Cohaesibacter gelatinilyticus: one gene and its partner. The protein of the gene in region 2 interacts with the protein of the main gene of each other region in a pairwise test. Links are inferred from orthologs where the notes say so. Each region holds a gene or a part of one and is shown on either strand. Other genes may lie near its edges.

Region 1 (4,557 bases), on a different replicon or contig from region 2:
TGATTTTGTACGCGAGCCTTGCGCTTGAAATGGATCATGGGACCGGCTTTTTGTAAAGCGGATTGAGCAGGTGTACCGCTATCCATCATGTTGACACATCGCTCCAGCATCTGGAAATGGCGTAAGCTAGCGGTTGCAATGACGGATGAGGATTGGCCACTTCCCAGGATTTGTTCCAATTGATGGTCCAGTTGATCAATGTCTCCAAGCGCGGCGGAATCAATGATCATGTCGATTTGATGATTGGACGCATCGCCGACGATGTTTTCGATATCGTCTTCGCTTATGGTTTCCTGTCCCATGGCATAAAGGCAGAGTTTTTGTATCTCACCTCGAGATGCCATGCGGTCGGCACCCAGATTATCCAACAGCATCATGCGGGCATCGTTGGAGATGCCTAGATTGGTTTGTCCCAATTCTTCATCTATGATCTTGTTCAGAGCGTCTCTTGCATCAACATAGCATGGCAAGGCGACGGCACTTTGTGCCTTCTCAATGGTCTTGCGAACCGGGGCCGACTTCTTCAGATCACCTGCCTTGATTACGATATAGGCGTCGCTTGGCGGACTGGAGAGAACAGGCTCCAGTGCCGGTACAATTGATTTGTTGCCGCTTAAATGAACGAGGATGACTCGACATCCACCAAACATGGAGATGGTATTGGCCTCATCTGCGAGGCGTAAAGGATCGGATGTGATTTCGCCAGCATCCAAGCGTAACAATGCAAAGGGATCATTATTATCTGCCAAATAGGTTTTGGTGATTTGCTCTGCTCGCTCGGTTATCAAGCCAATATCCTGACCATAGATAAGAATAACCCGGTGCTTGGGATCAGGCCGATTGAGGTAGCTGTCTACCATATTGGCTTTTATATCTGCCATATTGTCGGATCTCTTGTTCTAACTTTGGTGCTGGTATTTCACGCATTGGCATTTGGACAAAAAGAAAGCGGTAGATGGAAGATATCTACCGCTTTCAAAGCTTGCAAGGTGGAGCCAGAGACAAAGATTTTGTCTGTTGACGAGCGCTTATTTGTTCGCTGCGAAATAAGACGACAATCTTAATTGAATGTCGTTTGCTACCTGTTCTGCTACTCTGTTTTCCGCATCACGAAGGGCTCTGTCGTTGGTAAAGCGCTGCGCACCTTTGCGATAGGACGCGGTGAAGAAGCTGGAACCTTTGGTGACTTCTTTTCTATCAGACAAGCGGATCAGTTTGTATGTTGCCGTTAGTGATACGCGAGCTGCTGATGATAGCCCTGATCCCGCTTCAATACCAAAATCTGACGTTGATTTATTGGTTGTCAGCTCCAATCGAAAAGCTGATTGAGCAGCTTCTCCGCCACCAGTGAAGGCGAATATCAGATGATTTCGTACTTCCTGTTCAACACGGTCTTTGGCCGGAGAAATCTCAACTGATGCCAATTCGCTTGCCAGAGTTTGACCACTTTGTGTGGTTGTTGAATAAAGCGGTTGAACCTGACAGCCGGAGACGATTAACCCCAAGCCAAGCAATGCAGCCAGGGAGAGGGATTTTGTGAAATGGTTTTTAGACAACAACATTGACGATCCTTTTCGGCACGACGATGATTTTGCGTGGTGCCTTGCCATCCAATGCCTTGATGACAGGATCGGAGGCCAAGACGGCTTTCTCGATATCAGCTTTGGCTGCATCGGCGGCAATTGTCAATTCACCACGTTTTTTACCATTGATCTGAATTGGCAGAGTGATCTCATCTTCGATCAACATTTTGCTGTCAACTTGAGGCCAGCCTTTGGTTGCGACCAAGCTGTCTTTGCCGAGATGGTTCCAGCATTCCTCCGCCAGGTGAGGCATCATTGGTGCCAGCATCTGGATGAGGATTTCCATCGCTTCATCCGTTGTCCAAGCCAGTGATGGATCTTTTTCAAGCTTGTCTTGCTTGGCGTTGGAAGCAATGGTGTTGACCAATTGATAGATCTGAGCCACAGCACGGTTGAAGCCGAGCTGTTCGATATTGCTCTCTACCGCAGCCAGAGCTTTATGAACGGCTTTGCGTACTGTCAGGGCGTCGCCAGAGAGATTGTCTGGTCTGGCTGGTGTCTGGCCTTGCAGGGCACTCTGAACATCCTGTGTGAGGCGCCAGACGCGTTGTACGAAACGATGAGCACCTTCTGCGCCAGCTTCTGTCCAGATCACGTCACGCTCGGGAGGGCTGTCTGACAGCATGAACCAGCGAGCGGTATCAGCACCGAAGCTTTCGATGATGTCTGTTGGGTCCACGGTATTTTTCTTGGACTTGGACATCTTCTCAATGGAACCGATAGCAATGCTTTCACCGGTTTCATTATGGGTCGCCGTGCGCTTGTTGTCTTGCTCGTTGATAGTGATTTCGGCGGGAGAAACCCAGCGATTGTCTTCGCCCTTATAGGTTTCATGCACGACCATGCCCTGGGTAAAGAGACCTTTGAAAGGTTCTTTCACACTCAGATGACCGGTCTCACGCATGGCGCGGGAGAAGAAGCGGGAATAGAGCAGATGTAGGATGGCATGCTCGACACCACCGATATACTGATCGACCGGTAGCCATTCATCAGCAGCTTTTTTGTCTGTCGGGCTATCTTCCCAGGGTGCAGTGAAGCGTGCGTAATACCAGGAACTATCCACGAAGGTGTCCATGGTGTCGGTTTCGCGCAGGGCATCCTTGCCACATTTCGGGCAAGAGCATTGACGCCATGTTGGGTGACGATCCAGAGGATTGCCCGGCTTGTCGAAGTTGATGTCATCGGGAAGCTGGATTGGCAGATTTTCTGCCTTTTCTGGAACCACGCCACACTCATCGCAATGAATCATCGGAATTGGGCAACCCCAATAACGCTGACGGGAAATGCCCCAATCGCGCAGGCGATATTGCGTTTTGCGTTGCGCCTGAGCTTTGCCAGAGATCTTGATGGCCTCCAGCTTTTCAGCAACGGCGTTTTTGGCGTCGATGATGCTCATTCCGTCCAGGAACTGGGAATTGAAGATAACGCCTTCACCGGTATAAGCTTCATCACCGACATCAAAGCTTGCCGCCTCTTCGCCTTTTGGCAGAACGACAGGGGTGACGGAGAGACTGTATTTGCGAGCGAAATCCAGGTCGCGTTGATCGTGAGCTGGGCAGGCAAAGATAGCACCGGTGCCGTAGTCCATCAGAATGAAGTTGGCGACATAGACGGGCAGGGTGATGCTTTCATCAAGTGGATGTTTGACAGTCAGCCCTGTGTCAAAGCCGATTTTCTCTGCGGTTTCCAGCTCGGCAGCTGATGTGCCGGTTTTATGGCATTCTTCGACAAAGGCCTGAAGTTCTGTACTGTTTTCGGCGAGGGCCTTGGTCAACGGATGATCTGCCGACAGTCCCATGAAGGACGCGCCAAAGAGCGTATCAGGGCGAGTGGTGAAAATCTCGATTTCCTTGTCGCCGTTTGGAGCATCACCATTCAGTTCAAAACGGATTTGCAGACCTTCAGATTTGCCAATCCAGTTGCGCTGCATGGTGCGCACTTTGTCTGGCCAGCGATCAAGGTTGTCGATCTCAGATAGCAGGTCTTCGGCAAAGTCGGTGATCTTGAAGAACCACTGGGTCAGCTCACGCTGTTCGACTTCTGCACCGGAGCGCCAGCCTTTGCCATCGATGACCTGTTCGTTCGCCAGAACAGTCTGATCGACAGGGTCCCAATTGACCTTGGCGTTCTTGCGGTAGGCGAGGCCTTTTTCGACGAAATCGAGGAAGAGTTTCTGCTGGCGATGATAATAGTCAACGTCGCAGGTCGCGAATTCACGATCCCAATCGAGAGACAGGCCCATCAGCTGCAGCTGACTGCGCATGGTTGCGATATTTTCATAGGTCCAGTCTTTTGGATGAACCTTGTTTTGCATCGCTGCATTTTCAGCTGGCATGCCGAACGCATCCCAACCCATTGGGTGCAGAACATTGAAGCCTTTGGCGCGCTTGAAGCGTGCAACAACATCGCCCATTGCATAGTTGCGCACATGGCCCATATGGATGCGGCCGGATGGGTACGGGAACATCTCCAAGACGTAATATTTTGGTCTTGGATCATCGTTCTCGGTCTTGAAAATTTTCTGGGAGTCCCAGGTCTGTTGCCAGCGAATTTCCGCTTCGCGTGCGTTGTAGCGTTCGTTAGCCATGAATATGCCGGAATGCCTCGATTTTTCATCACTTTTCAGGGCTGACCATCACCAGAAATGATGGCATTGGTCAAGACCAAACAGGTGCTATGTGCGATATAAAGCAGGGATTGCCCTACAATCTGGGACAATCTTGTATATCGGCAATTGAAGAGCCGCTTGCTTCGTGCATAATGCGCTGGTCCTTAACGGGCCATATAACAACCTGATTGGATCTTTGGTAAGACAGATGGGCATCAAAAAGCAGCTAAAAAATGTCAAGGAAGACATTGCCAATAGTGAGAGCGAAGCAGGACGAAGTCCGGGGGATGTGACCCTGATTGCTGTTTCCAAGACATTTGATGCCGACCATATTCGCCCAGCACTGGAAGCGGGGCACCGAATTTA
Region 2 (5,697 bases):
CTTTCCGGAAACAACCCCGGCACAATGGCTGAAAGAGAATATCAAGGAAGGTGATGTTATCGGTTTTGATCCATGGCTTCATACCGCAAAACATGCGGAGCAGCTGGAGCAAAACTGTATCAAAGCCAAGGCAAAACTGGAACCGGTTTCCAAAAATCCGGTTGATTCCATCTGGTCAGATCAACCGGCTCGCCCGAGCGCTCCGATTGTCCCGCAACCGTTCGAGCTGACCGGTCGGAATGCAGAAGATAAAATCCAACTCATCGCTGACAAGATTGCTGACAAGGCTGATGCTACCTTCATCACACAAGCAGATAGCGTCGCTTGGCTCTTAAACATTCGTGGTGCTGATGTTCCTCGTGCCCCCCTACCACTCGCATTTGCCATCGTCACCAAGTCGGCAAAGGCTTACCTAATCTGCGAAGAAAAGAAACTTCCTCGCGAAACATGCAAATTGCTGCCCAACAACTTGACAGTGGTTGCACCAAAAGAGCTTGAACAATTCTTTACCGGCAATGAAGCAGATGCCAAAAGTTGGTTGATTGATCTCACTTTGACACCTCAGGCCGTCGTCTCCATGCTGGAGCTCTCGAATGCGGTATTGGTCGAAGGGTCTGACCCGTGCCTACGCTTGAAATCCGCCAAAACACCAGAAGAATTAGCAGGTATGCGGTCCGCTCATTTACGTGATGGCGCAGCTATGGTCCGATTCTTGAGCTGGCTGGACAACGTAGCCCCAACCGGCACAGTCGATGAAATTCAAGCTGCGAAGCAGTTGGAGCAATGCCGGACTGAGACCGGTTGCCTGAAAGACATCTCCTTTGACACCATTTCAGGTGCCGGTCCTAACGGAGCTATCGTTCATTATCGGGTGACAGAGACCACCAATCGAAGGCTGGAGGAAAACAGCCTTTATCTGGTCGATTCCGGTGGTCAATATCCTGATGGCACAACAGATATCACCCGCACCATCGCAATTGGCGAGCCCGATGCAGAGATGCGTGCCTGCTTCACCCGTGTCCTGAAAGGCATGATCGCGATCTCACTGGCCCGCTTTCCCCAAGGTACCACAGGCGCTCAATTGGATACCCTCGCTAGACACGCCTTATGGCAGGTAGGCTTGGATTACGCTCACGGAACTGGCCATGGCGTCGGGTCTTACCTCTGCGTCCATGAGGGGCCGCAGAATATCTCCAAACGTGGCAGCGTACCATTGGAAGAAGGCAATATCCTCTCAAACGAGCCCGGCTATTACAAGGAAGGTACTTGGGGCATCCGTATTGAAAATCTGGTCGCAGTCCAGAAAGCAGAAGTTCCCAAAGGCGGTGAGTTGGCAGTTCACGAATTTGAAACCTTGACGCTTTGCCCAATTGATCGCCGTTTGGTTGATACCAACCTTCTCGGCATCGAGGAACTAAACTGGCTCAATGATTATCATGAGCGCGTCTTTGCAGAACTCTCCAATGATCTTGAAGAAGATGAGCGCCTATGGCTGGCCGAAGCAACCAAGCCTCTTCATAAATCCTGAAAATACCTCACCAAATGAAAGGGCCGGTTCAGTGATCCAGCCCTTTTATTTGCAGATAGTGTGGTCAGTTACCAATCAACTCAATCCACTCATCTTCCGTGAGCGTGGTAATACCCAACTCTTGCGCCTTCTTCAGCTTTGAACCGGCACCTGGTCCTGCCACCAGAATATCAGTTTTGGCGGAAACAGAGCCAGACACTTTCGCTCCAAGACTCTCGGCCTGGTTTTTGGCTTCCGATCGTGACAAGCGCTCCAGTTTGCCGGTAAAGACCACCGTCTTGCCGGAGATTTCTGTATCAGTCTGAACAGCTTCCGCTTCCTGAGGCGTGACAAAGGAAAGCAAATCAGTAAGCGCTACTTCATTCTTCTCTTCGGTGAAGAAATCAACGATGGATTTGGCCATCACCTCGCCGATACCGTCAATATCCAGCAGCTCTTTCCAGCTTGGGCTATCCACCTCTTTTGCTGTCATCATGGCCTGACGCAAAACTTCAAAGGTGCCATAGCGACGGGCTAGCAGCTTGGCAGTCGTTTCACCCACATGGCGAATACCAAGCGCAAAAATGAAACGATGCAGTTCAACTGAGCGGCGGTCCCGAATGGCTGCAAACAAGTTGCGAGCAGAAGTCGCCCCCCAGCCCTCCTTGTTGCGCAAGCGCTCACCACGCCCCTTTTCCTGATCCAACTCCTCCAAACGGAAGATATCAGCAGCAGTCTTGACCTCACCTTCCTCATAAAAGGCGGCGATCTGCTTCTCCCCCATGCCATCAATATCCATGGCATTGCGAGAGACAAAATGCTTGAGCTGTTCAATGGCCTGTGCTGGACAGATCATGCCCCCGGTACAACGTCGGATCACATCTTCCTTATCGCCATCCTTTTGTTCACGCACAGCATGTGAGCCACAAACCGGGCATTCTGTCAAAGGTTCATAGGGTTTGGAATCGACTGAGCGCTTATCCAGCACCACACCAACGATCTGAGGGATTACATCTCCTGCTCGCTGCACAATGACCGTATCACCCTTGCGGACATCTTTGCGGGCAATCTCATCCTCATTATGCAATGTGGCATTGGAGACAACCACACCACCGACAGTCACTGGCTTCAGTTTGGCCACTGGTGTCAAGGCGCCAGTACGACCAACCTGAATGTCAATATATTCGAGAATCGTTGTGGCCTGTTCGGCCGGGAATTTGTGCGCAATGGCCCAGCGCGGAGCACGGGACACAAAACCCAATCGTTTTTGCAATGCAAGATCATCAACTTTATAGACGACGCCGTCGATATCGTAATCAAGTTCCGCTCGCAGCGCTTCAATCTTGGCGTAATGAGCCAGCAAGCCATCCAGATCATCAAAAATCTGAAGCAACGGATTGATGGTGAACCCCCACTCTGCAAAAGCTTGTACGGCCTCATATTGACTTTCCCGCCATGGCTCGCTTATCTCGCCCCAAGCATAGGCAAAGAACGCCAGATTGCGGCTACGAGTAATGTCTGCGTCCAATTGACGAAGTGAGCCAGCAGCAGCATTACGAGGGTTGGCAAATACCTTGCCACCACTCTCCTCTTGCCGTGCATTCAGCGCGTCAAACTCCGAGCGCGGGAAATAAACCTCACCACGCACTTCCAATACATCTGGATAACCAGAACCTTGTAGTTTGTGAGGTATGGAAGAGATGGTTCTCAGATTGGCCGTGATATCTTCACCAACCGCACCGTCCCCACGGGTTGCTCCATACACAAGCACCCCATTCTCATAACGAAGACTGGCGGAGAGACCATCAATCTTGGGTTCTGCGGTCAGACATATAATTTGGGAACTCGGCATTCCCAGATAGCGACGCATGCGATCCACAAATTCACGCACATCGTCGCCATCAAAGGCGTTGTCCAGCGAGAGCATCGGCACCGCATGGGTGATCTTGGCAAACTTCTCTGATGGTGCCGCACCGACCCGCAAAGTAGGACTATCATCGCGACGTAAATGCGGAAAAAGAGCTTCAATCGCAGTGTTGGATTTACGCAAGGCATCATAGTCAGCATCCGACATATCAGGCGCATCTTCACCGTGATAAGCTTTGTCAGCCTCCGCAATCACATATGCAAGCCGTGCCAGCTCTTCTGTCGCTTGCTCTTCATTCAGAGCCTTGATTTCATCCAGAGCCAGAGCACCCTTAATGGCTTCACTCATTGCTCAACTCCTGACAACAGTTGACGGGCTGCAGCACGCGCCTCATCGGTGATCACAGCGCCAGCCAGCATCCGGGCAATCTCTTCTTCGCGATGATCACCATCAATCTCGATCACTGCCGTTGCAACACGATCTTCACCATCCACGGCACTCTTGGAAATCCGCATATGCGCCATGGCACGAGAGGCCACCTGCGGGGCATGGGTGACAGAAAGCACCTGCACCTGATCAGCCAAGCGTGCCAAACGACGGCCAATGGCTTCCGCCACCGCTCCGCCGACACCGGTATCAATTTCGTCAAACACAAGCGTAGGCGCAGAGCCTTTGTCCGCCATTGCAACTTTCAAGGCCAAAAGGAAACGAGACAATTCACCACCCGACGCCACTTTCATCATTGGTCCCGGGCGCGTGCCTGGATTGGTCTGCACCCAGAACTCAATCTGATCAATGCCATCAGCATTGCGGTTTTCAGGGTCACTTTCATGCTGCACGAGGAACGTGGCAGCCTCCAACTTCAAAGACGGTAGCTCAATCATGACTTCAGAAATCAACCGCTCGGCAATCCCAACGCGGGCATCACTCAAGATCTTGGCTGCAGCATCATAAGCATCTTTACTGGCAACAGCTTCTTCGCGCAGAGCAACCAAGCGCTCTTCCCCATGATCAAGCGCATCCATCTCGCTCTGCATTCTCTCAAGCAGCGGGACAAGCGCATCCGCATCCTGAACCTTGTGCTTTCGCACCAAGGCTCGAAGAGCAAAGAGACGCTCTTCGGTCTCTTCCAGATCACGCGGATTATAGGCTGTATCACGCAGGGCCTGATCCAAAGCACCACGAGCATCTTCCAATGCGTTCAACGCATGGTTCATATGTTCCAGCGGTGCCTCCATGAGACCAGGAACCTGTTCGGATTTGCGCTCAAGACGGCGCATCATGCTGGCGAGAACCGGAATGGGTGATGCGGTACCATCAAGCGCTTGAAAAGCTTCGTTCAAGTCGCCCGCAATCTTCTCCGATTGCATCATCGTGGTTCTCTTGCTCGCCAGCTCTTCTTCTTCCCCTTCCATGGGAGACAAAACCGACAGTTCCTCGACAGCTGCTGCAATATAATCTGCTTCCGCGCGCGCTTCTTCTATCGAGCGTTCCAGCTTGGACAGCTCCCGCTCCGCCTTGCGCCAATGAGCATAGGCCTCTTGCACATTTTGTAGAGGTTCATCCAATCCACCAAAAGCATCCAGAAGAACGCGATGTAGATCGGCATCCACCAATGCCCGGTCATCATGCTGCCCATGAATTTCAATCAGGCCTTCACCGACCTGGCGAAGTAAACCCGCACTGACCGGCTGATCATTGACATAGGCACGGGTACGGCCATCTGCATTTTGCACGCGACGCAAGACAAGCTCACCATCATGAGGGATATCCTGTTCTTCCAGAACTCTATACGCAGGATGAGTAAGCGGCAGATCGAACATGGCAATCACCTGCCCTTGTTTCTGTCCGGCCCTCACCAGATCGCCATCGCCCCGACCACCAAGAGCCAGAGACAGCGAATCCAGCAGGATGGATTTACCCGCACCTGTCTCACCAGTAAGCACAGTCATACCGGACCCGAATTCCAGATCCAGACGATCAATCAACACGATGTCACGGATTGAGAGTGATGCGAGCATTGGCCCCTCTTAACTATTGCGGTTTTGCCTGCCTATAAACAGGTACGCATCTGCGGCAATGCTAATCCATATGCAATTGGAATTGCAATAAAGACAAGCACAAAAAGAGAACATCCTGAAACATTCCCTTCCTTCTCTGTAGCGAGAACCAACCTGTTGGTCCAGTTTTAACAAGAGCTGCAAACAAAAAAAGCGAGGCCAAGCCTCGCTTTTCATACTTCCGATATGAATTGTCCGCTTCTCCTTACGAGAAAATCTTGGACATCCAAGACCCTTTGTTCACTTCAGGCTGCAATCCATCC

What was found. Proteins that work in one complex are often made in the same cells at the same time.
Region 1: the proteins of ligA (region 2) and leuS interact in binary tests that used the Escherichia coli proteins (3 or more experiments, as listed by UniProt). The link is inferred for Cohaesibacter gelatinilyticus from one-to-one orthologs.

The regions. Positions count from the first base shown.
Region 1 is NZ_OBEL01000003.1:194,078-198,634, reverse strand. Bases 1,349-4,557 are described here. They hold leuS (leucine--tRNA ligase), read right to left. Parts: upstream 4,171-4,557; coding sequence 1,549-4,170; downstream 1,349-1,548. Other genes in these bases: CRO57_RS14775 (YggS family pyridoxal phosphate-dependent enzyme), read left to right, coding at 4,400-4,557; lptE (LPS assembly lipoprotein LptE), read right to left, coding at 1,349-1,562. Outside these bases: holA (DNA polymerase III subunit delta), read right to left, coding at 1-881; more of lptE, read right to left, coding at 1,029-1,348.
Region 2 is NZ_OBEL01000001.1:2,093,879-2,099,575, forward strand. What follows is about bases 1,158-4,157. They hold ligA (NAD-dependent DNA ligase LigA), read right to left. Parts: upstream 3,723-4,157; coding sequence 1,593-3,722; downstream 1,158-1,592. Other genes in these bases: CRO57_RS09525 (aminopeptidase P family protein), read left to right, coding at 1,158-1,528; recN (DNA repair protein RecN), read right to left, coding at 3,719-4,157. In the rest of the region: more of CRO57_RS09525, read left to right, coding at 1-1,157; more of recN, read right to left, coding at 4,158-5,395; CRO57_RS09540 (outer membrane protein assembly factor BamD), read right to left, coding at 5,640-5,697. UniProt on the Escherichia coli protein: DNA ligase that catalyzes the formation of phosphodiester linkages between 5'-phosphoryl and 3'-hydroxyl groups in double-stranded DNA using NAD as a coenzyme and as the energy source for the reaction.